2 regions of the Paenibacillus sp. LjRoot56 genome follow, and region 2 is predicted to be linked to the other one. Evidence: a T-box and tRNA genes for the amino acid it is inferred to sense, from the RefSeq annotation. Region 2 holds a T-box; the other holds one or more tRNA genes.
What was found. The T-box of region 2 lies ahead of trpS (tryptophan--tRNA ligase). A T-box ahead of a tRNA ligase gene usually reads a tRNA of that ligase, here a tRNA-Trp.

Region 1 (6,333 bases), 200 kb from region 2:
GTTTTTACGATACTCTTGTGGGGAAAGTCCTGAATACTTCTTGAACATTTTTGCGAAAAAGGAAAAGTGTGAATAACCCGTTTGCTCCGCTACATAGCTGATCTTATCGTTGGTTTCCGCAAGCAGCTTCATCGCTTTCTCCATCCGAACTTTAAGACTATACTCCGAAATGGAAAGCCCCGTTTCTTTTTTAAATAAACGCGATAAATAGGCTGGATTGAGAAACACAGAAGCCGCCAATTCCTCTCTGCTAAGCTCTTCCTCCATATGGTCGTCAATGTATTGGCATACCTTCGCTGTAACCGCTGAGACGCCTTTCAGATGGCTATTCATGTAGTCACAGCTAACGGTAGCGGTTCGAACCGCCCAATTCCTCAGTTGATTTAATGAACGCGTCGCACTGGTGTAGTCTTGTAGCTCTTGATGAGGGAGCATATCATGTACGGCTAATCCTTTTTTATGCAAAACATGATACACCACATGCAACATCCCATAATAGAAAGCCTCCACCGTTTCGGAACCCACGTCATCAGTCTTCTGCAGACGATCAATATTCTCGTGAATGCGCGCCACCAGTTCTGCCTTCTTTCCAGACTCCAATAACACAATCCAATCGGAAAAGGTTGGCGCCTGCGGCTTGTTCATAAGCGGTTGATCAGTTTCATTGTCCAAAAGCACACAGTTACTTTTCGTCACATTGTTCCGCTCATTTTGAAACAGATCCGCTACCTTCGCCGTTAGCTTAAGTAAAGGCGTTTCTTCGCCAACATAGCAGGACAAGCTGCACTGAAAATAACGGTGACATGCACTAATATAAGCCTCGCACTTCGCTTTGATGTCAGATAGAGATAGTTCACTTCCTTCAGCTACATACAGAAGAACTAAAGATGAACCATTCTCTTGAATCACGCAGCCAGCTTGCTCCACAACAATGATTTCAGCAGCCGCTTTCCGAATCGCATACTCCATAATCTCTTCATCTCTTGCATTCAGGTCTTCCTTCCAGTTCTCCACACTTATCAGGATCGGTAAGATCCTACTCGTCATGTCCAATGGGATTTCATACATCTGGAAATTGCGAGTCAACCGTTCCTCATTCGCGGGTATTTTCCCACTCAACAGTTCCTGCCAAAACTTCTCAACCAACGTCGGCAGCTCACTAACCCAGTGACTGTAATACATCTTATATGTTTCATGAAAATCAGTCTGTTCCTGATCTTCTTTAATCTTCTCAATGGCGAGCTTCACAATGTCTTGCAGCCGATCGTGATCCACTGGCTTCAAGACGTAGTCAAAGCTCCCTAAACGAACAGCCTGCTGCGCATATTCGAAATTCGCATGACCCGTTAAGAAAATCGTCTCCGTTTGTGGTGAATGCGTACGTACCCACTCCTGCAGCTGCAAGCCATTGGCGCCAGGCATTTCGATATCGGAAATCATGATGTCAATTCGATTCTGAGATAGCACTTGCTTGGCTTCATTCACATCCAGCGCTTCAAAAATCTGACCAATCGGAAACGTCTCCCAATCGATCCCCACAGTGATTCCTTTTACCGCGATCTTCTCGTCGTCCACAACCAATAAGTTAAACATCCTTCTCCGTCCCTTCCACAATGGGGGTGTGAAGCGGCAGCCTAATTTGAACCAAAGCCCCTCTCTCCGGCTTATTCAGAAATCTCAGCGCAACTCTGTTCCCATAATTCATTTGCAACCGATGCCGAACATTCCAAATCCCAAGATGCTCATCGCCCGATTGATCCAAATACTGAGCTGAATTTAATTGCTGCAGCATTTCTGGCTGAAAACCATCCCCGTTGTCGCTAATCGACAAGAGAAAGAACTCCTCAGGCGCTTCTGGATACTGCTCCGCTTTCACTTGTATGACATACATACCGTACTGCTTCGTAAACCCATGAATCACTGCATTTTCTACAAATGGCTGTACAATAAGCGGAGGTATAGCGTATTGGCTATATGTCTCTGGTAATTGGATGTCAAATGTCAAATTGTCCGGATATCTCATGACTTGAATCTCCAAATAATTGCGAATATGATCGATCTCATCCTTCAGTGTCATCGTTGTCCGATTCGTACGCATAATAAAACGAAAATAATCGGCCAGATGAAGTGACATCTTCTGAACGGATTTCGTATCTTTTAACGCCGCGAGGTTATAAATGATATTTAAACTGTTCATATAGAAGTGAGGATTAATTTGAACCTGCAAATGCTTAAATTCCGCTTGCTGTACGCGGATCTTCTCCTCATAAACCGATATCTTCAGATTCTCAATCTGATCCACCATGTTGTTAAAAGTAGCAATCAGAAAGGCAAATTCCGTTGAACTGCCTTCATGCAACCTAATTGACAATTCCCCCTGGGCAATCTTCCTCATTCCACGAATTAATTGCATCAATGGCTTGAATAAGATGCGCTGCACATATAACAAATAAACTCCAAGCACGAACGCTCCACCCAATGGTAAAAAATAAATTAACAGCTGCAAATACGGTAAATTCTGCAACATGTTTTTCTCAGCAATAATGAGTTCAAATTCCAAATCTGCATGTGAGGAGGCTTCCCGCACAATCAAAAACTGTTGATCAAGCTCCTTATCTTTAACAATTTGAAAACCTGAAGTCTTCGGCGCGATTTGATCACTTATGTTCTTATATCTTTGTGATGGAAAATAGGCGTTTGTTAAAGTAGTTCCATCTGGAGATACGACAATGGTGCCTCCACCTTCTCCTGTGTCCCACTTGCTGAGAGGTTCAACCATGCTGCTCATTTTAATAAGAATGCCGCCTGACAGCCCTGCGCCCAAATCCTTATTAATCTTCATCAAATAGTGGTCGCCATTCACTGCCTTCATAATGAGCCAGTTGCCATTCGAGCTGTCGTTTGGACGACTCTTCGAATTTTCCACGATGAATTGTTTCACCGTCTGAACACGATCATAGTAATACGTATTTTCCCTTGTAGATACAAGTAGATCCCCCGTCGTATTCGAAAAGACGAAAAACGTATTAACCAAATTGTATATATCCAGTTGCCGAGTTAACTTATTGAATAAGCGCTGCTTCGCTAGTACATAATCATCCGATTCCAAGGGATACAAGTTCATATTAATCACATCAGGATCACTATAGAGATGAAATAAATAATTATCGAACTCTTTGAGCGTATTATCCGTGTCCTCCACGTATTGCTGCAGAAGCTTATTATAGTTTTGAGAAATTTGATCCCTCACCACATTCATGGAATACACATTATTAAAAATCAGAAACAAGACCAAGGGAGCAACCACCAGCACAAACCCAATAAAAATCTTAAACCTTACCGAATTCACAATATTCAAAGGGTCCCCGCCTCATATGTTGTATTTGAGAATGAACTTCCATTGTAAGCGTTCCCTTCTTATTTTACTATCTGTAAAACACATATACATAGCATTTTAGATACAATGTGTACGAAGTACATTGATCTCTCTTCCGTTCCAAAAGTGAACAAAAAAAAGCCCATGAAATCAAATGATTTCATAGACTTTCTTTGTTCGTTATACCGGCAAGAGGACTCGAACCTCCACCCTTTCGGACTCGATTTTGAGTCGAGCGCGTCTGCCATTCCGCCATGCCGGCATAAACTTGTAAAACAATGGTGCCGAAGACCAGACTTGAACTGGTACGGTAGTCACCTACCGCAGGATTTTAAGTCCTGTGCGTCTGCCGATTCCGCCACTCCGGCTTATAAATTTTGTGGAGGCGCCACCCAGATTCGAACTGGGGGTAAAGCTTTTGCAGAGCTCTGCCTTACCACTTGGCTATGGCGCCTTAGTAATAATGGAGCGGAAGACGGGGATCGAACCCGCGACCCTCGCCTTGGCAAGGCGATGCTCTACCGCTGAGCCACTTCCGCATATAAAACTGGGGATCAAGGATTTGAACCTTGGCATGACGGAGTCAAAGTCCGTTGCCTTACCGCTTGGCTAATCCCCATTATGTTGCTTTGGTAATAATGGGCGGACGACGGGACTTGAACCCGCGAATGCCGGATCCACAAACCGGTGCGTTAACCCCTTCGCCACGACCGCCACAATATTAAGTTTCTTGCATTTTTGGCAGGGGCAGCAGGAATTGAACCCACACCAAAGGTTTTGGAGACCTTTGTTCTACCCTTAAACTATGCCCCTACAAAAAGGAAAATGGAGGCTGATGGATTCGAACCACCGAACTCGAAGAGAGCAGATTTACAGTCTGCCGTGTTTAGCCACTTCACTAAGCCTCCACAAAGCAATGGTGCCGTCGAGAGGACTTGAACCCCCAACCTACTGATTACAAGTCAGTTGCTCTACCAGTTGAGCTACAACGGCTTATTTAATTTAAAATGGTGGCTTTGGACGGAATCGAACCGCCGACACGAGGATTTTCAGTCCTCTGCTCTACCGACTGAGCTACAAAGCCTAACTAAATTGTGTAATAATAATGGCGGAGCTGACGGGATTCGAACCCGCGGTCTCCTGCGTGACAGGCAGGCATGTTAGGCCACTACACCACAGCTCCACATGTATTATTTGGTTGCGGGGGCAGGATTTGAACCTGCGGCCTTCGGGTTATGAGCCCGACGAGCTACCGGGCTGCTCCACCCCGCGTCATTAAGTATAAGTCACGTTTCCTATTAAATCAAGTCTTTCATAAGGAAAAGTGATGGAGGCTGACGGGATCGAACCGCCGACCCTCTGCTTGTAAGGCAGATGCTCTCCCAGCTGAGCTAAGCCTCCATGGGAAGTAAAAATGGTGACCCGTAGGGGACTCGAACCCCTGTTACCTCCGTGAAAGGGAGGTGTCTTAACCACTTGACCAACGGGCCTTACTAGAAAGATTGTGGCGGAGAGAGAGGGATTCGAACCCTCGAGACGCTTGTGACGCCTACACGATTTCCAATCGTGCTCCTTCGGCCAGCTCGGACACCTCTCCATATGGCTCCCCGAACAGGACTCGAACCTGTGACAACTCGATTAACAGTCGAGTGCTCTACCAACTGAGCTATCAGGGAATAGAAACAATGAATCTTTCAAGGATTTATTCCTTGAAAACTAGATACGAAACTTCAACGTAAAGTACTTACTTAGGAATTTTGGTTAAGCCCTCGACCGATTAGTATTCGTCAGCTGCATACGTTGCCGCACTTCCACCTCGAACCTATCAACCTCGTCGTCTACAAGGGGTCTTACATACTGGGAAATCTCATCTTGAGGGGGGCTTCGCGCTTAGATGCTTTCAGCGCTTATCCCCTCCGTACATAGCTACCCAGCGATGCCTCTGGCGAGACAACTGGTACACCAGCGGTACGTCCATCCCGGTCCTCTCGTACTAAGGACAGCTCCTCTCAAATTTCCTACGCCCGCGACAGATAGGGACCGAACTGTCTCACGACGTTCTGAACCCAGCTCGCGTACCGCTTTAATGGGCGAACAGCCCAACCCTTGGGACCTACTTCAGCCCCAGGATGCGATGAGCCGACATCGAGGTGCCAAACCTCCCCGTCGATGTGGACTCTTGGGGGAGATAAGCCTGTTATCCCCAGGGTAGCTTTTATCCGTTGAGCGATGGCCCTTCCATTCGGTACCACCGGATCACTAAGTCCGACTTTCGTCCCTGCTCGACTTGTAGGTCTCGCAGTCAAGCTCCCTTATGCCTTTGCACTCTGCGAATGATTTCCAACCATTCTGAGGGAACCTTTAAACGCCTCCGTTACATTTTAGGAGGCGACCGCCCCAGTCAAACTGCCCACCTGACACTGTCCCCATACCGGATCACGGTACCAGGTTAGAACTCCGATACGATCAGGGTGGTATCCCAACGATGCCTCCACCCAAGCTGGCGCTCAGGCTTCAAAGGCTCCCACCTATCCTGTACAGATCGTACCAAAGTCCAATATCAAGCTGCAGTAAAGCTCCATGGGGTCTTTCCGTCTTGTCGCGGGTAACCTGCATCTTCACAGGTATTAAAATTTCACCGGATCTCTCGTTGAGACAGCGCCCAAGTCGTTACGCCATTCGTGCGGGTCAGAATTTACCTGACAAGGAATTTCGCTACCTTAGGACCGTTATAGTTACGGCCGCCGTTTACTGGGGCTTCAATTCATAGCTTCGGGTTGCCCCTAACCACTCCTCTTAACCTTCCAGCACCGGGCAGGCGTCAGCCCGTATACTTCGCCTTGCGGCTTCGCACAGACCTGTGTTTTTGCTAAACAGTCGCTTGGGCCTTTTCACTGCGGCCCCCTCGGGCTATTCACCCTACCGAGGCACCCCTTCTCCCGAAGTTACGGGGTCAT
Region 2 (6,333 bases):
ATTTGGCAGGCGGTGTGAGTGCAGTAATTAATGAGTTGCTCAAAAAACCAGGTGCTTTCAACGGTGACTGTCTATCCGTTACGGCACAAACACTTCGCGAGAACGTGGCTGGACGTGAAATTCAGAACTTTGACGTTATCCGTCCACTGACGAACCCGCACAGTGAGCGCGGTGGTTTGGCTGTTCTATTCGGTAACTTGGCTCCAGAAGGCAGTATCGTAAAAGTTGGTGCTGTTGATAAGTCCGTTGGCGGACGTCACGTGGGCCCAGCGATCTGCTTCGACTCCCAAGACGAAGCTTTGTACGGTATCGCGAACGGGAAAGTAAAAGAAGGACACGTTGTTGTCATTCGTTACGAAGGACCGAAGGGTGGACCTGGTATGCCGGAAATGTTGGCACCAACATCCCAAATCGTAGGTATGGGTCTTGGCGCGAAAGTAGCCTTGATTACAGACGGACGTTTCTCCGGCGCATCCCGCGGTATCTCGCTTGGTCATATGTCGCCTGAAGCTGCTGAAGGTGGACCACTTGCTTTCGTACATGATGGCGACATCATCGACGTAGATATGGATGGACGCAAAATCGAATTGCAAATCAGCGATGAAGAGTTTGCTAAACGTCGTGAGTCATGGGCAGGATTCCAACAGAAGATTACTTCTGGTTACCTAGCTCGTTATACGAAAATGGTAACGAACGCGAGTGCTGGCGCTATTTTGAAAATCTAATTCTCTTTACAAGATAAAAGCCCTATCCGACTTGTGTCGGGTAGGGCTTTTTGTACAACTATTGGATGTGAGACACACTGTCATCACTATCCCCTAAGCTCAGTTCAGCCTTCGTTGAACCGACACCTGAGCGAAAGGGATAGTGGCCATACATGTAGCTGTCATGAAGAACCTTGATGAAGTGTTACAAATATATCGTACGAATCAAGAGTGTAGGGAATTCAAGCCAGAAAAAAATGCATAAACAAAAGAGAGCCGCTCAAAACTGTCATCGCAACAACAATTGAAATTGTTAATACAAATCGTGCCTTAAAAATTGATAGCATCATTAAGGTGCTCTTCACGTCGATCATGGGCCCGAAAACTAAGAAGGCTAGCAGGGAGCCAGGTGAGAATGACTTGGCGAAGGAGACTGCGACGAAGGCGTCTGTGGTTGAACATAAGGAGAGCAGGTAGGCGAAGCCCATCATGAACACATGAGAGATGAAGGCGCCTTGCCCAATGGCACTCAGGCTGTCCTGTGCCACAAATGTCTGAATCAACGCCGTCAGAAGCGCGCCCAGCATTAAGTATTTGCTCATCTCGAACAGCTCGGAGGAGCCGTGGCTGACCATGGTCATAAGCTGGCTGTCTCCATGGGCGTGGTTGTGGCCATGATGGTCATGTCCATGATCGTGATGCTTATGATTGTGACTATGATCATGAGCATGACTGTGATCGTGCTTGTGATCGTGATCGTGATCGTGAACGTGGCCGTGATGATGATCATGCTGATCGATGTGCTGGCTTCCATGCGTATGGTTATGGCGAGTCAGGCTTGCTGCTGCAGGCTCAATTGGATGCCGTAAAGGGTTGCTCTTGAGAAATCGCGTGAGCAGGAAGCCAATAACCAGGGCGACGCCAAAAGTGAGCCCCATACGTGAGTAGGCCATAGCAGGGTTATCGCGAAAAGCCATCCAAGTGGAAGCGAAGACGATGGGGTTAAGGATAGGTCCCACTAGAATGAAAATAACAGCGATATAGACCGGCATGCCTTTGCGCATCAACCTGCGAACGAAAGGGATCATGCCGCACTCACAGAGGGGGAACATAATTCCCAGCACGCAGGCGAATAACACACCACCGAGGGGGTGTTTGGGGGTCATTCGCTGAATTACACCTTCGGGAATGAAGTTTTCTACGATGGTAGAGAGAAGAACGCCGAGAATCATGAACGGAAGGGCATCTAAGAAGATGTCCATAAAAGCCATAAAGACATGGCTGATAGGTTCGATGACCATCCCCATTGGGGGGAGTTGTCTTGTTGTTACAATCAGAAACAAGAGAAACGCGCACATCACCGTGGAGACGGGAAGACTCCAGCGGTATAGAGTTGAGGACAATGCGTTGACACCCCTTTGCCGAAGGAATTGGTATGTAACTATCCTATGTACATGCTCGGCTATCTAGGACAATGTCCTTGATTGACATTGATACTTAAGCGTGTATAATTATAGGAAATCAATTGCGATGATAGGAACAAGTACGTTTGTCTCCCGTTTCTCAGAGAGCCGGTGGTTGGTGTGAACCGGTGAAACAAGCAAACCGAATGGATCCTTGAGCTTGAAGCTGAACACTGTGTAGAATCACCCGGAACCTAGGCCGGACTCCAACCACAGTTAACTATGCTAAACGGTAGCTCTCCGTTATCAGAGCCTGAAGGTTTACATGTGCATAACTTCGGTTATGTAGGTAGACAAATTAGGGTGGTACCACGGTCTCTCGTCCCTTGCGGAGGGAGGCTTTTTTGTTGTCTTTTTTAGCGATACGAATGAGAAATAGTGAAAAATCATTGGAGGTATTTGGAATGAAACGTGTATTATCTGGCATGCAATCCAGCGGTCAGCTGACGATTGGCAATTATATTGGGGCGCTTCGCAACTTTGTGAAGCTGCAAGAACTTCATCGCTGTTATTTCATGGTGGTCGATATGCATGCGATCACAGTACCGCAAGATCCAGCCGCGCTGCGGGAACAAACGGAGTCCATCGCTTCTTTATACATTGCTTCGGGACTAGATCCGAATAAGGCTTCTGTCTTCCTACAGTCCCATGTTCACGCACATGCAGAGTTAGGCTGGATTATGACGACACTGACGCACATGGGCGAGCTTGAGCGCATGACACAATTTAAAGATAAGTCCGAAGGGAAAGAATCTGTCGGTGCAGGACTATTTACGTATCCATCTCTGATGGCGGCTGACATCTTGTTATATAACGCAGATCTTATTCCAGTTGGAGACGATCAGAAACAGCATTTGGAACTGACGCGTGATCTGGCTAACCGATTTAATAACCGTTTCGGCGATATGTTTACAATGCCACAGCCCTATATGCCTGAGGTAGGCGCCCGTATTATGTCACTAGATGATGCTTCCAAGAAGATGAGCAAGAGCAGTCCGAATGCCGGTAGTTACATCGCGATGCTCGACGAGCCAGATGTTATTCGTAAGAAGCTTAGTCGTGCTGTTACGGATTCTGGGCGTGAAGTGAAGTATGATCCTCAAAATAAACCTGAGGTTAGTAACTTGATGTCGATTTATTCTCACTTTGCGGAGATGAGTTTAGCGGAGATTGAGGCTCGATATGACGGGCAGGGTTATGGTCCTTTCAAAAAGGAACTGGCCGAACACATCGTTTCTGTTCTGGAGCCGATCCAACAGCGCTATCGTGAGATTCGTAGTTCGGGAGCTATTTTTGACATTTTGAAAAAAGGTGCGGACGAAGCTGCCGAAGTGGCGAATCAAACGCTGCTTGAAGTAAAGAAACGGATGGGCTTTATTGTTCGCTAAGTGCATCTCTACACATACAAAAAAGCTCAAATCCCACTAACAGAGGATTTGAGCTTTTTTTGTTCATTCGGAAGGTGTATTATTCCGACGACGCATTTTGGCTTTTGTTACGAAGCCGTAACCGATAAACCCTAACGAAATGAGGGAAAAAAGGAGCACCATCCACGGCTCGCGTAGAGCGATGAATAGGGAAATGCAAGCGAGCAGCAGCGTCCCAACAACTGCGAATAGGAGAGCAAGTGGTTTACTCAAAATAGGCGACCTACTTTCTTGAAGTTCATGACATCTTCTTATATTAAACTTTTTTTAGCGCTGTGCATATAAATTCATTTCCTCCACATACTATCTTTGCAAGCTTGCAAATACATCAAAGATTATAGCTGACTGAAAGGAGTACGATCCTGATGGCACAATCTCGTAGCAACACACTGGTAGTTCCGCAAGCCAATCAAGCTCTAGACCAATTGAAATATGAGGTAGCTCAAGAGCTGGGCATTCAAATTCCTCAAGACGGTTACTATGGAAACATGGCAACTCGTGACACTGGTTCCATTGGTGGTGCGATTACTCGCCGATTGGTACAAATCGCCGAGCAAACGCTAGCGGGGCAATCTGGTTCTAATTTCCGTTAATTAGATACTTGTATCCGTACTAGCATACCCGAATTAAGTAATAATAAAGCCCAGGAGCCTAAATAGCTCCTGGGCTTTTGGTGCGTGTGGTAAGCGAAGCTACGAAAAAGAAGGCCCCTGCAACCATGCAAGGGCCTCATTTTAATAAAGATCAACTTTTAACTTCTTCTCAAGTTTCGTATCGTTCACCCAGCCTACATAAGAATCAAGCGTCTGGAAATTGCGGTCCATCCGAATGACGCCGACGAACGGGAATTGCTTGCGATGGCGGTAGCGGACGTCCGCCCATCGGACTTCATACCCCCACCGATGTTCTTTGACCTCAGCACAGGTGAAAGAGGAGAAATAGAGCAGCGCTTGGATGTCCTCGTGCTGCTTGGAAACCTCGACGGCAGGGTGGTCAGAGCAGGTGATGGTGTCCAGCCATTTTAGCTTGCCATTTTTGAGCTCGCCTAATTGGTAGGTTCCATCTATGCACTCTTTCACAACATTCCAGACATAGAGGTTGAATGTTACAATAAGGGTATATTTATCACCGGGCTGATAAGTGGCATCTTTGCGATAGAGCCCTTTTTCAATAATAGCATGGTCCAGAGTTCGCCAAATGTAGTACAACGCAAGTAAGCCGTATAAGGTAGGGAAAATCAGCTGCGGCTTCGCTAGATGGAAGGACCACATGAAGATCGCGGCAATGTGGCTTGTGAATATGAAAGGATCAAAGATGTGAATGATGTTCCATGACACCCATTTTTCCGAAAAAGGTCGAATAGCTTGCGTACCATAAGTATTGAAACAGTCGGTGAACACATGAACGCAAACCGCGATACCGATCCACATAGCGAGATGCAGGAAGGATATGCCGTGGAAAAATGGCGCAAGAGCACCAGTAATCAACAACGTCCACAAGGGAAGGGCGGGCAAGGAATGTGAGCGGCCACGATGATTGCGAATATAGAGGGCATTGCCCTTGAATCGTAGCAGTCCATCAATATCGGGAATCTGAGAGCCGACGACAGTTCCAATGAAAACAGCAGTTGTTGCTGCCGTATTTGCGGAAATACTAGGATCGATTTGCGAGAGCCCTGCTAATCCTAAACCAATGACGAGATGAGTGCCTGTATCCAACTGGTTATCCTCCTAAGTGTTCTGTACACATGGTTTCTTCTGTATCTGAGCTGAGGGGTCAAATTTACATCTTGCTCTTAGTTTACCATTTTAGAGCAAAAAATAAATCAGAAGGAGATCTAAAAATGTCTAAAGTTTTTGTAGAGTATGCCATAAAACCGGAATTTCGAGCTTCTTTTCTCATCTATATGCAAGGACAACAGCTGCGGGAAGGGCGTTTGGAGCTATTGGAGGGGACCGATCAAGAAGGACTATATGTAGAAATTTGGCATGATGTAACGTATGAAGACTACTTGAGCATGAAGGAGGAACGATTGAACGTTGAACGATTGCGTGATGGGCAGCATGGCGATTGGGAGCAATGGATCAAAGGCGGCATCCCAAAACTGCACATGTGGCATTTCTCACCAGCTACGTATTCTTAAAACAAAAAAACCGCTGCTCTCTATTCGAGCAACGGCTTTTGTATGCGATTCAGTTATTATCTGGAGAGTGCTCCGCCCCGGAAGGGGTAGGTGTAATTGAGTTCTTCATCAAATGTAATGTAATCCAAATTCACCATAAGTAATAGGAAACGCATGCCAGTAACAGGATCACTGATAATGATATGATCTCTTCCTGCGGCTTCTAGTCTTCCTTTGAAAATTTTGGCGTTCCACTCGGAGTTGTTTTCATATGTCATATAGATGGTTGCCATTTTACCAAGGTTCAAACGAAGAATATTTTCGATATACGATTCTTCAAATGCTGGAAGTCCCGGTACATTCACGCCTGTTTGTAAACCGCTTCCTGATGGTGTGAGTACAGATCCGGCTGGTGTTTGGGGAACAACTTTATTCGTAATTGCAGTTGGAACGGGGTAAGCTGGATACGGATTACCATATTGCATTTGCGGCATTGCTTGATTACCTATTTTGTAGGGGTTATTCAACATGATGATAATTTCCTCCTTGAGCTTTCCATACGAAAGCTTTCTTCATAAATGTGTTTGAGCGATCGAAAAGGTCATTTTCCATAATCA

Region 1: it has a tRNA-Trp gene. The T-box ahead of trpS (tryptophan--tRNA ligase) is inferred to sense a tRNA for this amino acid. The anticodon was not compared.

Annotation. Positions count from the first base shown of each region.
Region 1 covers NZ_CAXURV020000003.1:816,017-822,349, forward strand. The annotation lists gene ACSQ8O_RS22690 (response regulator transcription factor) at 1-1,593, opposite strand, end outside; gene ACSQ8O_RS22695 (sensor histidine kinase) at 1,586-3,349, opposite strand; tRNA gene ACSQ8O_RS22700 (tRNA-Leu) at 3,560-3,638, opposite strand; tRNA gene ACSQ8O_RS22705 (tRNA-Leu) at 3,656-3,744, opposite strand; tRNA gene ACSQ8O_RS22710 (tRNA-Cys) at 3,757-3,830, opposite strand; tRNA gene ACSQ8O_RS22715 (tRNA-Gly) at 3,841-3,915, opposite strand; tRNA gene ACSQ8O_RS22720 (tRNA-Gln) at 3,924-3,995, opposite strand; tRNA gene ACSQ8O_RS22725 (tRNA-His) at 4,018-4,090, opposite strand; tRNA gene ACSQ8O_RS22730 (tRNA-Trp) at 4,116-4,189, opposite strand; tRNA gene ACSQ8O_RS22735 (tRNA-Tyr) at 4,203-4,284, opposite strand; tRNA gene ACSQ8O_RS22740 (tRNA-Thr) at 4,294-4,369, opposite strand; tRNA gene ACSQ8O_RS22745 (tRNA-Phe) at 4,385-4,460, opposite strand; tRNA gene ACSQ8O_RS22750 (tRNA-Asp) at 4,483-4,559, opposite strand; tRNA gene ACSQ8O_RS22755 (tRNA-Met) at 4,572-4,648, opposite strand; tRNA gene ACSQ8O_RS22760 (tRNA-Val) at 4,705-4,777, opposite strand; tRNA gene ACSQ8O_RS22765 (tRNA-Glu) at 4,792-4,866, opposite strand; tRNA gene ACSQ8O_RS22770 (tRNA-Ser) at 4,882-4,973, opposite strand; tRNA gene ACSQ8O_RS22775 (tRNA-Asn) at 4,977-5,052, opposite strand; rRNA gene ACSQ8O_RS22780 (23S ribosomal RNA) at 5,134-6,333, opposite strand, start outside.
Region 2 covers NZ_CAXURV020000003.1:618,374-624,706, reverse strand. The annotation lists gene ilvD (dihydroxy-acid dehydratase) at 1-725, shown strand, start outside; gene ACSQ8O_RS21810 (permease) at 947-2,005, opposite strand; T-box leader at 2,226-2,497, shown strand; gene trpS (tryptophan--tRNA ligase) at 2,572-3,555, shown strand; gene ACSQ8O_RS21800 (DUF5325 family protein) at 3,619-3,807, opposite strand; gene ACSQ8O_RS21795 (alpha/beta-type small acid-soluble spore protein) at 3,960-4,187, shown strand; gene ACSQ8O_RS21790 (metal-dependent hydrolase) at 4,329-5,312, opposite strand; gene ACSQ8O_RS21785 (hypothetical protein) at 5,438-5,737, shown strand; gene gerQ (spore coat protein GerQ) at 5,794-6,246, opposite strand.